2 regions of the Dietzia sp. SL131 genome follow, and region 1 is predicted to be linked to the other one. Evidence: riboswitches for the same ligand, from Rfam matches in the RefSeq annotation. Region 1 holds a riboswitch; the other holds the start of a gene.
The links. A riboswitch is a leader RNA that binds a small molecule or an ion and turns the genes downstream of it on or off. The one in region 1 is predicted to bind thiamine pyrophosphate.

Region 1 (7,546 bases):
GGACGACCTCGCCGGACACGCCTGCATGAGCAGACGCAGCTTCGCCCGGAAGTTCCGGGCGACCACCGGCGCGAGCCCCGGGCGATGGGTGCTGTCGCGCCGGCTCGACCACGCGCGGACGCTGCTCGAGACCACGACCCGCTCGATCGAGGACATCGCCCGCGACTGTGGGTTCGGCAGCGCGGTGACGTTCCGGCAGAACTTCGACAGGAAGTACTCGACGACACCGTCGTCCTACCGCGCCCGGTTCGGGGAGGCGCAGGAGTGAGTTCCACCAGGCCCGTCGCCCCGGACCATGCGGACGCGTCCCGACTGGTAGGAACGGCGCCTGCCCGGTGCGGAACGCGGCCGCAGACGTCATGGCCACGATCTGCGTGACCAGACCATCTAGCCGCCGGACAGGGGCAGGTAGTCGTTGGTCATGGCTGCGGCGCCGTCGACCTCGGTCTCCAGCAGTCCGTTGTCATGCATCCACGACGCGTAGGCCGCCCAGTCCCGGGCTGTCTGCCGCCCGAAATCCTCCTCGGGTAGAAGCGCCAGCGTGGCGTCGATCATCTTCTCCAGCATGTCGGGCTCGTAGGAGCCCTCGGTCACCGGGGTGAGGGACTCGAGGGCAATCCGGCGGTCCGCCAACGCGGCCTGCTGCCCGGCCTCGGTTCCGGTGAGGAAGTCGCCCACGCGCTCGGCATAGTCGGCGTCGCCGGCGAGCCGATTCGGGTTCGCGATGATCACCAATTCCGCGTAGTCGGGCACCCCGAGTTCGGTGACCGGCATGATCTCGAAATCGTCCCGGGCGCCGAGTTCCACGCCTTCGATGTTGCGGAACGCCCCGAAGATCGCGTCCGCCTGGTCGGTGAGCAGCGACTGGTTGAGACTCTGCTGCACATTGGGGGTGGATATCGAGTCAGGATCGATTCCGGCCTCACGGGCGATGAAGTCGAGGGTCGGTTCCTGGGACGCCAGCCCCGACAACCCGACGGTCTTGCCCTCCAGATCGGCTGCGGAGGTGATGCCGGACTCCGTCCTGGCGATCAGGGAGGTCAAGGACGTCGGGATCAGTGCCGCGACCGAGATCACGTCGAGTCCCTGTTCGACGGCGATGAGCGTGTCGGGCTCGTAGGAGATGGCCAGGTCGACCCGCCCCAGGGACACCTCCCGGGCGGCGTCGGCCGTGTTGGACGGCGTCGTGAACGTCACGTCCACGCCGGCGTCGGCGTAGGTGCCGGTGTGCTGCGCGGTGTACAGCGCCACATGGTCGGGATTGGGGCTCCAGTCGAGCAGAACACTGACCGGGGCGTTGTCGGTGGCTCCCGACTCGGCGGCTCCGGGCGCGGCGGTGTCCGGGGCCGCCTGACACCCGGTCAGAGCCACCGTGGCTGCGGCCGCGATCGCGAGCACGCTCACCCCGGGTCGCGAGAGAGTCCGGCGTCGGATCCTGCTGGGTCGTGTGTCCGTCATGATGGGTTCCTTTCCCCGGTGGGTGTGTTCCACGGGCAGATCAGGCGTTCGAGGATGGTCACGCTGGCGAGGAGGACGCTGGACATGATCGTCAGCACCGCCACCTGGGCAAAGACGAAATCGGTCTGGAGCCGGGGGATCGCCTGGAGCATGAGGTAGCCCAGGCCGTTGGTGGAGCCGGTGTACTCGGCGAAGACGGCGGCCACCGGCGCGAAGGTGACCGAGACGCGCAGCCCGGCGAAGCCGCGAGGCGCGGCGAAGGGCAGACGCACCCGCCAGAAGAGCGACCACCTGGTGGCGTGCAGGCTCCGCAGGGTGTCGATCATTCGGGCGTCGACCGAGCGGATTCCGGAGAGGAGATTGAGGGCGACCGGGAAGAAGCACAGCAGGGCCACCACGATGACCTTCGGCGCCATGCCGTAGCCGAGGGAGATCGTCAACAGTGGGCCTATCACGATGACCGGGATGGCCTGGGAGGCGACCAGCAGGGGGGTCATGGCCTGACCGACGGCGGGCACGAATCCGCTGATGACGACCACGGTCACCGCGACGACCACTCCGAGGACCACCCCGACGACGGTCTCCGTGGCGGTCAGCAATGTGGCCGAGCCCAGCCGGTCGGGCCAGGTGGTCACGAGCGAGTCGAGCACGGCGCGGGGTGCGGGAATGACGTACTCGGGCACGAGCTCGAGCGAGGTGACCGTGATCCACGCGGCGAGGACCAGCAGGAGCGTGACGCAGGCAGGGGCGGCGGACCGAAGGAGTCGCACGGTCATCGGTCGGTCCCTCCCTCGGTGAGGTGCGATTCCCGGGCCAGGGCCTGGAGCACTTCCCGGCGAGCTGTGGCGAAGTCCTCGTCGCCGAGGAGGACCTCGCGGGGGCGGTCGTCACCGAACCATCCCGGCCAGGTGGAGACCACACGCGCCGGGGCGTCGGGCTCGTGTCGTGCGAGCAGGACCACGCGTTCGGCGAGGAGCAGCGCCTCATCGACGTCGTGCGTGACCATGACGAGGGTGGCCGAGGTGTGGGTGATGGTGTCGCGGAGCCACTGCTGGACCTCCGCACGGGTGATCGCGTCGAGCGCGCCGAGCGGCTCGTCGGCCAGCAGCACGGGTTTGCGCGCCAGCAGAGCCCGCGTGAGAGCGGCGCGCTGGCGCATGCCCGCGCTGAGAGCTGAGGGACGGGCATCGGACCAGGCGCCCAGTCCCACGCGGTCCAGCATGCGCTGGGCCTCGGATCGGGCCACGCGCCGGCGCACTCGTTGGTTGCGGAGACTGATCGCGACGTTGTCGAGCAGGGACAGCCAGGGCAACAGGCTGTCGCCCTGGGGCATCAACGCGCAGGACTCCAGGCGTCGTGCGGGCCGGCGTTCATCGAGGACGGCGGCGGTCCCGGTGGTCGGTTCGACGAGGCCGGCGATCACCGACAGCAGCGTCGACTTACCGCATCCGCTGCGTCCGACAACGGCGATGTGCTCGCCTACCGGAACGGACAGGTTGAGGTCTGCGAGAACCGGGCGGAGCGCGCCCGGATAGGTGTGTCCCAATCCATCCAACGCCACTGCCGTGGTTCCTGGGCGGCTCACGAAAGCGCATGCCAGCGCATCTGACATCCCTCCGCTCGTGTGAACGAGTTCAGGTTCAGCGGGTGTGATCTCAGCCCCGTTCGGTAGGGGCACCCCGTGTCATCGAAGCTGATCTTGCGAATCAGCTCGAAGTCCGAACGTACCATCGGCACATCTCGGGATCTGATGTGCGTCCATGGCTGGAGCGAGGAGCGGGCGGGCCGCCGTCAGTGGCGTGCGGACCGCCGGTGAGGATGACCGATGGATCGCCAGTGTGACGAGTGTTCGGCGGGGTTTATGGCCCGGTCGCCGCGGCAGCGGTTCTGTTCGGATCGGTGTCGGTACCGGGACAAGGACCGCGGTCGGATGCTCGCGTGTTCGGTGTGTGGCGAGCCGATGCACCGGGGGCCGACGGTTCGCACGGACGGACGGCACCGACACAACCGGTGCGTACACGAAGAGGTCTAGGGGTACCCCCGCTAGGTTGCTCGGGTTAGTCTTGGAACGCCCAGCAACACCGGATAACGCCAGACAACATCGACCAACGATGTGCTATCCGCGACGGAAGTGGCGTATACAAGAGGCAAGCCCGGTTGGGCAGGTTCTGGAGGTGGACTATGACAACGACGTTTGACAGCCGTAACGATTACGTGGACCTCACCGAGCCGTGCGCCCTAGCCGATATGGCCGGGGACACAAAGCGCTACGTAGCGCACAAGGACGCAGACGGAGTCATCACGTTGATCCCCTCAGGGAACCTTGGTGAGCGGGAGCTCTTCCTGCTTGAGAACCCTCAGTTGCTCGCTGCGGTCAACCGTGGAATCCAGGACATCCAGGACGGGCGCTACTCCGTCATCGAGTTCTGACAGCCGGTTTGTGGCGCCCCCGTTCGTCCTAGCGTTCTCTGTTGAGGCCCAGCAGACGCTGGTTGACCTGAAGAGGCCCCAGCACGGCAAAAAGAAGAAGAAGGTCGACAAGGCCCTGAAACTTCTTCAGGATGCTGGCCCGGGGTACCCGGGGCTCAACTCCCACAAGCTGAACGGCCTCACTGGCCCGGGTGGTGCAGACCTGTGGGACTCCTACGTCGAGAACAACACCCCCTCGGCATGGCGCATCTACTGGGTGTACGGGGACAACGACTACATTTTCGTGGTTGAGATCGGCCCTCATAAGTGACCGGTTGGGCCTACATGCCGCGCAACCAATCGAACCCCTACGGGGTGCTGGTGCTGATCCCCTTCCCCAGAGTTTGCCCGGTCACCATGTCGGCATAGACCATCTGCCCACGACGAGTAGCCCGCCCTGTGAAGGTGCGAGCTTTGTCGTGACCCCCTGGCATGTCCGGCCGGACACCATCCAGGGAGCGCCCACGCCGGTTCGTGGGTGTGCACACCGGAGACGGTTGGTTAGGGGCGGAACCGTCCTGAGAACGCCCTAGATCGCACGCTGAGCGATCACCGCGCCAACCGTGGACAACGTAGGGCCACGGTTGGACGGAAACGGCTCAGGGGCGCTGCTGGGCTGTCTTCACGGCGTCGATGATCGCCAGCGCGAACCGTTCCGCCTCGTCGGGCGTGAGGTCGCACTCAGGATCGAACACCCGAATGAAGGTGGGGCCGGCGTCGAGGCCGTCGAGGGACAGGCGATCTTCCGCGAAGACGCCCACGTCCCAGGTGACGCCCTTGGGGGTGAAGTACCGCGCCCAAGTGACGATCTGCGCGCCGGTGGCCGTCTCGATCATGGGCTCTTCCGGTTCGGATGCTTGGCACCATGCGGGCCGCTGGCCGGGCGCCCTCATCGCAGGGACTCCCAGTGAGCCTTGAGCGCCACGGCGTAGGCAGCGCGGGCCGCGGTGAGCGCGTCGGCGATCTCGACGGCTTGGTCGGTGCTCATGTCGAGCTCGCCGTGGACCGACAGGATCGGCGGGGATGCCTCGCCGTTATCGACCAGGCTGACGACCTCGACGGTGATCTTCTGCCGGTCGTTGCCCGGTCCGCCGGCGATGATGCGCCGGAAGTGAGTGATGTCGTCGCCTGTGAGCGGTGGCGGTGTGGGATGCTGGCTGTTGGCCATGACGCTTACCTCGTCTTGGTCGCTGGCCCCGAGCGTTCCCGCGCTACGGGGCCATTTCTATTGACCAACACAAGGCAACTTGTACGCCAGTTGCACGACCTGCGGACCGCACAGCATAAATGCCGCTTGAACTGCGTAAACCTTGCGCCCCCGAGAGGATTCGAACCCCTGACCAGCCGGGTAGAAACCGGTTCGAGGGATGATCTGGCCTGCGCGAAATCGGCCTTGGCCTGCGGTGGAGTCTGCCGGACTCAGTTTCGATCAGTCTCGAATCGCGGTAAGTGTGGGCAGAATGTGGGCAAAGGTTCTCGAATCCATGTTCTACACTTCGCCCATGCTCTGGACTGAGGATGCGCCCACCCATTGTCCCCACGGGCACGAACTCGGCCCCGACAGGGTCCTCGTCGGCTGGGACGCCGGCCGCGCCGGAAGCCTCGACCACGGCCGACGCATTTTCATCTGCCGCCAATGCGACACCATCATGCAGTGGAAGCCGAACTGTCGACTCAAGTGATCGTGCAACGCAGAAGGCCGCCCCCACCGATAAGGCGGGGGCGGCTCATTCGTGCGAGTGAGGCGGTTTGGCCTCACAGGTCTGGGCTGATTTCAGGTGGTGGGGTCTCGATGTCCTCCGGGTCGACGTGCAGCTGCAGTTGCCGGACGATCCTGCGGATGTAGGCGATCGCCGCCTTGTACTTCGCTTCCACGAGGTTCAGCCGTTCCTCGAGGCGGTCGATTCGGCGGTCCCGTTCGGCGAGCTGCTGCTCGGTGCGCTCGTCCTGCTCCTTGAGTTGGCGCTCGGTCCACTCCCGCTGTTCGGCCATGAACGCCGCCCAGTCCGCAGTCCTTGCCTGGGAGGCCGTGGTCTCGTTCGCCTCTTGCCCTGTCTTGCGCGTGAACCTAGCAGTGATCCAAGTGCCGATCACCAGGATTACGGCGCCGCCCAGCGTGACGACGGCCTCCCCCCACGTCACCCGTCGCCCCTCGGCTGAAGGATCACCGGCTCCCGCGACGGGCCCACGGTGTCCGCCAGGGCTGCGACGATGATCGTCAATCCCGCCACGTTCAGGATCAGCGCCCCAGTGACCCATCCCCGTGAGGCGTCACCGAACAGAGTGGCCGTCATGTAGGACAGTCCCCAGATGCCCCACAACATCGACACGAACGCCAGCGCGTACCTGGCGATGATGCGGTCCCACATGCCGACGAGGACGGTCACTCCGGATGCGATCCAGACGAACGCCCACACGTGCAGCGGCACCAGGGCGTCGATGAAGTGGGTCAACCCGCCAGTACTGGGCTGGTCGACGTAGGCCACCCCGCGAGCGATAGCCCCCGCCGAGACGATCGCGAGGGCCGCGACCCGCAGCCTGGGGTGGAGCGGCTCGAACGCCCGCATCACTCGACCAGCCGGTGCTCGCCGACGTAGGACTCGGGCAGCCACGGCGCCTGGTCCGGGACGTACTCGATCGTCCCGGTCGGCGTGTGGCCGGTGGCCTCGACGGCCTGGCCCTCAACGGTCTCGCGCAGACGGCGGAGCTCGTCGAGGATGACGGGGATGTTCTCGCGGCCGATCGCGGCCCACTCGAGGACCTCGGGCCCGTGGCCGCGGTCGGCCGGGGTGATATTGCGGACGGCGGTGACACCGCCACCGACTGCCAGGAGGCCGCCGACGGTCGGGAGGATCGCGTCGACGAGCTCCTGGGTGATCACGCCCCAGGCAGCGAGGATCGCGCCGACTGCGGCGACGCCGATGTACAGGGAGATGCGGACGCGGGAGTCGAGGTGCTTGGCGGTCATGTCGATCAGCCCTTCAGCTTCGGGTTGCGGGCCCCGGCCGGGAGCTCCGGCAGGGTGTCGGTCATGCGGGGGACGCCGAGCTGCGCGCCCACGGCGGCGACGGCGTCGATGAACGAACGGTGCCCGGTCTGCTTCCAGCCGGGGACCTTGCCGAACCCGGCGTCGTCGGCGTCCATGCCCATCTGCACGGCCAGGCGCTTGACGTCGTGCCCGATGGGTCCGCAGTACGCCGCGATCTCCTCGCGCACGATGCGCCTGAGGTCTGCTTCGGTTGCCATTGTCAACCAGTCCTTTCCTTGGCCGGCGGGGCCGGTCATGTGTTCGGTGACGTAGCGCAGGAACACGTCCCACGGGAAGTTCTTGCCGGGGTCGGTGTGGTCTGATTCGCGGAACGCGACGCTGATGTCGCCGTGCGTGCAGAAGCCGCGGACCCGCTTGGTCTGGACCTCGGGGATCGACAGGCGTCGCACCTCGTGCCCGTACTCCTGGCACCACTCGGCGCAGATCCGGGCGGCCTCGCGCAGCTGGTCGTCGTGGGCGAGCCACGTCTCGCGGGAGTCGGCCGCGTACCCGAGGAACCCGACGTGGAATCCGAGCCGGTCCCCGGTAGGCAGGGACGCGCACGGGATGTAGTTGTCGTCATTGGCGCGC
Region 2 (7,546 bases), 1.7 Mb from region 1:
CGGCCCACCTCGGCGACCACGTCGATGTCCCGTTCCAGGGCGAGCAGCGCCGCGAGACCACCTCGGACGAGCGCCTGGTCGTCGGCCAGGACGAGTCGGATCGGCGCCGCCGCGGGGGCGGAGCCGGACACGGTCTCGCTCATCGCGCCCACCCCACTGCCACGATGGTCCCGGTCTCGCGTGTGTCGGACCCGGGCCCGCCCGCCCCGGGTCCAGCCGACCCGACCCCGGCCGCCCCGACCCCGGCCACGGCGGTGCTGCGGTCACACACCTCGAACCGCGCGCCGGCGTCGGCGGCCCGCGCCGCGAGCCCCTCGAGCCCCCGTCCCGCCGTGTCGGAGCCCGCAGTGCCGGAGCCGGCCTCCCGGCGGGCGCCGATCCCCCGGCCGTCGTCGGTGACGCGCACGCCGCCGGCGGTGAACTCGACGGTGACGCGGCGGGCCCCGGAGTGTCGGGCGATGTTGGTGCCCGCTTCCCGTAGCGTCCACGCGACGAGCACCGCGTACTCCGCGGGAACGAGATCCGGGGTGCCGTCCACGCGCACGTCCATCCCGGCGGCGCGGAGGGATGCGGTGAGGTCCGCGAGCTCGCGCGCGGGATCGGCGACGCGCATCCCGGACACGGTCTGCCGCATCTCCGCCAGAGCGGTGCGGGTGAGCATCTCGATGTTCTCCAACTCGGCGCGGGTGATGTCCGGGTCGGAGTCGAGTCGGGCGCGGGCGAGCTGTGCGCGGATGGTCAGGGCGGTGAGGGTATGGCCGAGCACGTCGTGGAGGTCCCGGGCCATCCGCTCGCGCTCCTCCACCACCCCCAGCGCGCGCCGGTAGTGGCCTTCGCGGTCGCTGATGCCCACGGAGATGCGGGTGCCGATCATCGACAGGACCACCGGGATCACCAGGAAACACGGGATGAGCATGGCGACGTTGCTCTCGAACAGCGCCGCGCCACACCCGATGAGGATCAGCGCCACCGCGGCGGGCACGCTGCGTCGGAGCGGCCAGGCGGCGGCGATGAAGCAGGCGATGAACGGCAGGAAGTTGGTCGGGCCGTTGATCCCCGCGGCGGGCAGGGTGCCGAACGCGCACACCACGAGCCCGGCCAGGTAGCCGAGGCCGAGCGGCGCCGGAGGCTCCGCCGGGGGGTCGAGCCAGTTCTCATCCGCCGCGAGCGGCGACTCACCACGGGCCGCGAGCGTCGACGCATCTCGGGTGGGGCGCGCCGTCCTGCGCAGGTGTAGCGGGTAGTCGCGGGTGACGGCGGGCGAGGCGAAGCCGGCGAGGTAGACGGCGGAAAAGACGGCGACGGAGGCCAGGCCCAGCACCGTGGGTGCGGTGGGCGCGCCGGAATAGACGACGGCGAGGACCGGGTAGATCAGAAAGACCTGCCAGATCAGGGAGAACAGGACATTCGGGCTGGTGAGGGCGTCCCGGACCCGGCGCCAGGTGGTTCTGCTGCCCGTCGTCATCGACCCGACCTCCCCTGCCGTCTCTAGTCCCGGCCCCGACGGCGACGCACCAGAACTGTTGCCGTCGTCCCCAGTATGAGGGCCCACGCGGTCACATTGAGCAGCGGAAGCCACAACGGGTCGGTCACGGACTCGGTCACCACCCCGCCGGTGAGCGGGAAGCGGGCCAGCGCGTTGATCCCGTACAGCGGCGTGAACCGGGCGAGCTCCAGCGCGGTCCCCGACAGCGGGATGAACAGGTTGCCGGCCAGGGCGAACAGGACCAGGCTCCCACCGGCCACGCCCAACGCGGATTCGGAGCGGAACGCCATCCCGGCGGTCAGTCCGTACCCGGCGAACACCGCCGACCCGATCCACGCCGCGGCCAGGGCCAGCACCCACGCGAGCGGCGTGGCTTCAGCCCCCGTGAGCGCGCCGACGAGCCCCACGGAGAGGACGGGCACAGCCGCCACCGTCATGGCCACGGCGGACTTGGTGATCACGAAGCCGGTGCTGCTCCACGGGGTCAACCCGAGTTGACGTCCCCAGCCCTGGAAGCGTTCGAGAGCGGCCCCGCCGCTGATCGAGGTGGTGGCGGTGACGGCGCCGTAGACGGCCATGGAGATCATGACGACCGAGCCCACGTTGCCGTGTGCGACGGGCTCGTCCCGGTAGGACTGGGCGCTGCCGAACACCAGGTACATGATGAGCGGCAGTCCGGCGATGAAGAAGATGTTGGTGATGTCGCGCAGAGTGCGGCGCAGGTCGATGGCCCAGTAGGTGGCGTTCATCGGGCGGCCTCCTGGTCGGGGTCGGTCGTGTCGGGGTCGGTGGTGTCGGGGGCTGTGGTGTCGGGTGCGGCGGTGAGGGCGACGAAGGCGTCGTCCAGCGACCGCGGGCTGATGGTGAGGTCACGGGCGGCGGTCCCGCGCAGCAGCGCGCCCGCGGTGGCGTCGCTGTCGGTGCTGGTGAGGATGACCCGGGTGGGTGTGCGTTCCACCGCGGTGACCCCGGGCAGGTCGTGGGGTGCGGGTTCACCGGGCCCGGGGGTCCAGACCGCGGTGACGCGGGTGCCCGTGGCCATCGCACGGATCGCCTCGACCGGGCCATCGGCCACGATCCGGCCGCGGGCCATGAGCACGATGCGGTCGGCGAACGCCTCGGCCTCCTCCAGGTGGTGGGTGGCGAATAAGACGGTCGACCCGGACGTGGCCTCGGCGTGCATGGTGGACCAGAACTCACGGCGCGTGCCCACGTCCATCGCGGCGGTCGGCTCGTCGAGGATGAGCAGGTCGGGATCCGGCAGCAGCGCCAGGGCGAAGCGGAGTCGTTGCTGTTCGCCGCCCGAGCAGCGGGAGACCTTCCGGCGGCCGATCGTGGCGATCCCTGCCCGGTCGAGTACCTCGCCCACGGAGAGCGGGTCCCGGTACAGGGCCGCGATGGCCCGGACGGTCTCCTCGACCGTGAGGTCGGACAGCAGTCCCCCGGTCTGGAGGACGGCGGCGATCCGCCCGTCGGCGACGGCCTGTCTGGGGACGGCGCCGAACGCTCGGGCCCGCCCGCCGGTCGGCTCGGTGAGGCCGAGCGCGATGTCGAGGGCGGTGGTCTTGCCGGCACCGTTGGGGCCGAGCAGCGCCACCACCTCGCCGGGGTCGATCCGCAGGTCGATGCCGCGGAGGGCGTGGACCGTCTCGGCGCGAGGCCGGGTGAACGTCTGGGTCAGGTCGTGGAATTCGAGGGCGGGAGCGGGCGCGTCGGTGTCGATCACCGCGCCGACGCGGCCTGGGTCCCGGGGGCGGGTGGAGCGGTGGATAACCATGCTTCCACCCTCGCTTACCTGCGATGACGTTCGGAAGGATCGCCTGTCACGACCTCACCGGTGACAACTGTCACGGGTCCGCCGCATGGGGCCCCTCACGAGCGGTCGGGACGAGGCGGGGCCGGTTCAGCGGAAGAGCGCGCCCGGGCCCCGACGCCGCGGGGGCCGCGCACGGTGGATCCGGGTGCGGATCTCGAGCGTCATGGCGTCGATGCGGGCGGCCTCCTCGAGCAGGTCCGCCACCGAGTCCGGCTGCTGCGCGGGTCCCGCCATTGTGGTCTCGTTGGCCTGCTCGAGGACGGCGCGGAACCGCGGGTCGGGGTCGACCTTGCTCTGTATCTCCGGGTAGACCACCTCGAGGGCGGTGCCGATCCCCTGCGTCTCCCGCAGGTCGTACCACGCGTCGACGGTCGCGCCGAGCGCCTCGAACGCCAGTGCATACGACCGGCGGGCGGAGCCGAGCGCCTGCTGGGCGGTCAGTTGCAGCGGGTCGGTGCCGCGCAGGAGCCGCCGGCGGCGTGCGAGATCCTCGAGCCCGGAGCGGATGAGCCATCCGGTGGAGCCGATCCACACGACCGCTCCGGCGATGAGCGCCACCACCACGATGGCGAAGATCAGCGGCACGACGTCACCTCCTTTCCGGTCCGAACGCCGGCCCACCCGGGCCGCAGACCCGGCATCCTGCTTCTCATCCCACCGCCGCCAGGACGAGCGAGATCGGCAACGACAACAGCACCACAGCCGAGACTGCACCGCCGATCACCTTGCCGATACCGGACCACCACAGGGTGGAGCACTCCGCGGCGAGGGCGTTGGCGGACAGCGGCGCCGCCTGCTGCCCGAGCGCGGTGGCGTCGGCGACGGCCACCGCCGGCCAGGTCCCGGGCACACGGCGCCGCGGGTTCGTCCCGAGGTCGTCGGCGACGAGGGCGGCCCGCTGGGCGTCCCACTCGGAGAGCTGCCGGGTGAAGCGGGCGACGGACTGCTCGGCGAGGGCTGTGCGCCGCCCCTCGGCCGTTCGCGCGAGGCCCGTGGGCACCGTTCCCATACGGAATCCCTCCTGCGTGTCACCGTCCGGGCCGCGCCCGGTCCTGTCGTCGGGACCCGAACCCGGGCCCTACGTCGAACCTAGTCCAGCACCACGACACGCAGAACCCCCGCGAGCGGGCCCGGCCGACTCAGCCCTTGACCAGGCCGCCGTCGAGGATGAGGTTCTGCCCCGTCACCGCGCGCGCCCACGGGGAGGCGAAGAACAGCACCGCGTCAGCGAGCTCGGCAGGAGTGATCGCGCGCCGCAGCGGGGTCCCGGAGGCGATGAGGTCGAACACCTCGTCAGGCGTAGCGGCACTGGCGTCGGTGGTGCGCAGCAGGCCGCCCGAGACCATGTTGACCGTGATGCCGTCCGGCCCGAGGTCGGTGGCGAGGGTGCGGGTCAGCGACAGCGCGGCGGCCTTGGCGGCGGTGTAGTCGTGGTACGGCACCACCGGGTGCTGGAACAGGTTGGTGCCGATGGTCACGATCCGCCCGAACCCCGCCTCGCGCATCCCCGGCAGCGCGGCCTGGGTCGTGGCGAGGGTGGCCTTGACCGCGCCACGCAGCTGGGAGTCGAAATCCTCCCAGGTCAGGGTCTCCGGCCGCGGCCTGGCATCGCCGTTGAACTCGAAGTCGGCCAGCGCGTTGTTGACGACCGTGCTGATCGGTCGACCGAAGTGGGCGCGGGCCGCGTCGAAGAGGGCGCGCACCTCGTCGTCGTCGGTCACGTCCGCGCGTAGTGCGACGGCGCGGTCCTCGCCGAGCTCACGGACGAGGTCGGCGGCGGCGGCCTCGCTGCGTCGATAGTTGACGACGACGAGGGCGCCCTCGCGGGAGAAGGCGCGGATGATGTCCACGCCGAGTCCGCGGGCTCCGCCGGTGACCAGGACGACCTGCTCGTTGATACGCATGCCACTCGCTTCCCGGTGGTTCCTCACGGGGAGCGCGATGCCCACCTGCCCGCCGCACGATGACCGCACGAGAGGCGACGACGCCCGGGGCGACGCGCACGACATTCCTCCGCTGGAACTACCCAGTTCAGGTTCGACGGGTGTGTTCTCAGCCGCCCGGATGGGCGGCACCCCGTGTCGAGTGCGAGCCTAGGCCACCCGCGGCCGGCTGAACGCGAAGCCACACTGCCGATCTGTCCCGCGTGGCTGGACAACCGTCCTAGGATCGGCGAACGCCCCCGACGATCGGAGCCCCGTGACCGCCGCCCTGCCGACCTCGCTCGGCCGATTGCGCGCCCTGTTCTCGCAGGCCACGCCGCCGACCGATCTGCCCGCCCCGGGCGACTACCTCGTCACGTTCGTCGGCCCGGCACCGCTGAGGGTGGTGGCACCGCGCGCTATCGCCCTCGGCGGGATGCCGGGCTGGCAGGGCAAGCGTTTCGCCCCCGGGGGCGGCGCGATGAACCTGGTCGACGACGACGAGGGCCGCCCGCCACGGGAGACCCTGCCGATGCGGGTGACGCTGGAATCCTCGTGGTTCGACGGCGGTCAGGTGATCGTCTGCTCGTACGGCGCCTCGAGCCCGGTGCCGTGGCGCTGGGTGCGGGACGAGTTCCGGCCGCTCGACGACCGGCGCCTGATCGGCCTGACCTTCGCGGGCGGGCCCTGGTCGCGGTTCGCGGCGGCGCCGCTGCTGCTCACCCGGGCCTGAGCCCGGGGTGAGTGGCCGGGCGGGTCACCGGCCCGCCCACGGCGCCTACGCGAGGCGACGCAGACGCGGTTCGAGGTCGGTTTTGAACAGGTCGAGGAAGCGTTTCTGGTCGTGGCCCGGGGCGTGGAAGACCAGATGGTTCAGGCCGGCGTCGACGTACTGTCGGACCTGCTCGACGGCCTCGTCGGGGTCCGAGGCGACGATCCACCGCTTGGCGACCTGCTCGATCGGCAGCTCGTCGGCCAGCCGCTCCATCTCCCGCGGCGAATCCACCGAGTGCTTCTGCTCCGGAGTGAGGCTGAGCGGGGCCCAGAAGCGGCAGTTCTCCAACGCCGCCTCCGGGTCCGGGTCGTAGCTGATCTTGATCTCGATCATCCGATCGATCTGCGCCGAGTCCCGCTCGTTGATCTGCGCGCCCTCCTCGACGGCCGGGAGCAGCTTGTCGGTGTACAGCTCCATCCCCTTGCCGGAGGTGCAGATGAACCCGTCGCCCACCCGGCCCGCGTACTTGGCCACCACCGGACCACCCGCCGCCACGTACACCGGCACGCCACCCTCGGGCACGTCATAGAGGAACGCGTCCTTGGTCGAGTAGTAGTCACCCTCGAAGTTGGTGGTCTCACCGGTCCACAGCTCGCGCATGAGCCGGACCGACTCACGCAGGCGCGCGAACCGCTCCTTGAACTCCGGCCACTCACCCTGGTGGCCGGTGGCGATCTCGTTGAGCGCCTCACCCGTGCCCACCCCGAGGAAGATGCGGCCCGGGTACAGGCACGCCATCGTCGCGAACGCCTGGGCGAGCACCGCCGGGTTGTACCGGAACGTCGGCGTCAGCACGGAGGTGCCCAACTGCAGCCGCTCGGTACGCTCACCCACCGCCGTCATCCACGCCAACGAGAACGGCGCATGACCACCGTCGTGACGCCAGGGCTGGAAATGATCCGACACCGTCGCCGAATCCATCCCCGCCTGCTCCGCCAGCACGGCGAACTCCACCAGATCACGCGGACCGAACTGCTCGGCCGACGCCTTGTAACCGAGCTTCAGGGACGGGGTGTCGGGCATGTGGGGCTCCTTGGGGTCGTAGCGGTGTGGTTGATGTGTGTCGAGGTCATGCGCTGATGTACTTCTCGCCGAACCGGGCGATAGCGTCGCGCTTGGCGTCCAGGGGGGCGTCGTATCCGTGGCCCTCGATCAGCCACGGGATGACGATGACATCGGTGACCCCCGCCTCCTCGAGTTGGGCGAAACCGCGGGTGCCGTACCGGTCGGTGCAGGCCACCTGAATCTCGAACGGCCGGCCGTCCCCGCGGTCGGCGAGGGAGCGGCCGTCGGCCTCGAGCAGTTCTCCGAGGCGGGTGATGGTGGCGGCGATCTCGTCGAATCCCATCATCGCCGAGGTCCACCCCTGGCCGACCCGGACGGCTCGGCGTAGCGCCGGAGCGGTGTGGCCGCCCACGTAGAACGGCACCTGGGCCACGGGCGGCGGGTCCAGTGTGAGGCGGTCGAAGTCGAAGTGCTCACCGTGGTACTCGAACCACCCGCCGTTACCGGCCAGGCGAATGATCTCGAGCATTTCGTCGACCCTC

Region 2: linked by a shared signal. The riboswitch ahead of OVA21_RS11805 (3-oxoacyl-ACP reductase) and the one ahead of OVA21_RS03805 (ABC transporter ATP-binding protein) in region 1 are both predicted to bind thiamine pyrophosphate.

The regions. Positions count from the first base shown of each region.
Region 1 is NZ_JAPPRI010000003.1:657,534-665,079, forward strand. It holds gene OVA21_RS03790 (GlxA family transcriptional regulator) at 1-268, shown strand, start outside; gene OVA21_RS03795 (ABC transporter substrate-binding protein) at 388-1,458, opposite strand; gene OVA21_RS03800 (ABC transporter permease) at 1,455-2,234, opposite strand; gene OVA21_RS03805 (ABC transporter ATP-binding protein) at 2,231-3,043, opposite strand; TPP riboswitch at 3,053-3,150, opposite strand; gene OVA21_RS03810 (hypothetical protein) at 3,640-3,888, shown strand; gene OVA21_RS03815 (hypothetical protein) at 3,899-4,198, shown strand; gene OVA21_RS03820 (hypothetical protein) at 4,527-4,763, opposite strand; gene OVA21_RS03825 (hypothetical protein) at 4,817-5,095, opposite strand; gene OVA21_RS03830 (hypothetical protein) at 5,430-5,609, shown strand; gene OVA21_RS03835 (hypothetical protein) at 5,683-6,069, opposite strand; gene OVA21_RS03840 (hypothetical protein) at 6,066-6,494, opposite strand; gene OVA21_RS03845 (hypothetical protein) at 6,494-6,895, opposite strand; gene OVA21_RS03850 (M23 family metallopeptidase) at 6,901-7,546, opposite strand, start outside.
Region 2 is NZ_JAPPRI010000003.1:2,317,674-2,325,219, forward strand. It holds gene OVA21_RS11775 (response regulator transcription factor) at 1-143, opposite strand, end outside; gene OVA21_RS11780 (sensor histidine kinase) at 140-1,465, opposite strand; gene OVA21_RS11785 (ABC transporter) at 1,489-2,235, opposite strand; gene OVA21_RS11790 (ABC transporter ATP-binding protein) at 2,232-3,263, opposite strand; gene OVA21_RS11795 (hypothetical protein) at 3,390-3,887, opposite strand; gene OVA21_RS11800 (hypothetical protein) at 3,952-4,311, opposite strand; gene OVA21_RS11805 (3-oxoacyl-ACP reductase) at 4,442-5,206, opposite strand; TPP riboswitch at 5,294-5,391, opposite strand; gene OVA21_RS11810 (hypothetical protein) at 5,502-5,957, shown strand; gene fgd (glucose-6-phosphate dehydrogenase (coenzyme-F420)) at 6,003-7,022, opposite strand; gene OVA21_RS11820 (TIGR03619 family F420-dependent LLM class oxidoreductase) at 7,069-7,546, opposite strand, start outside.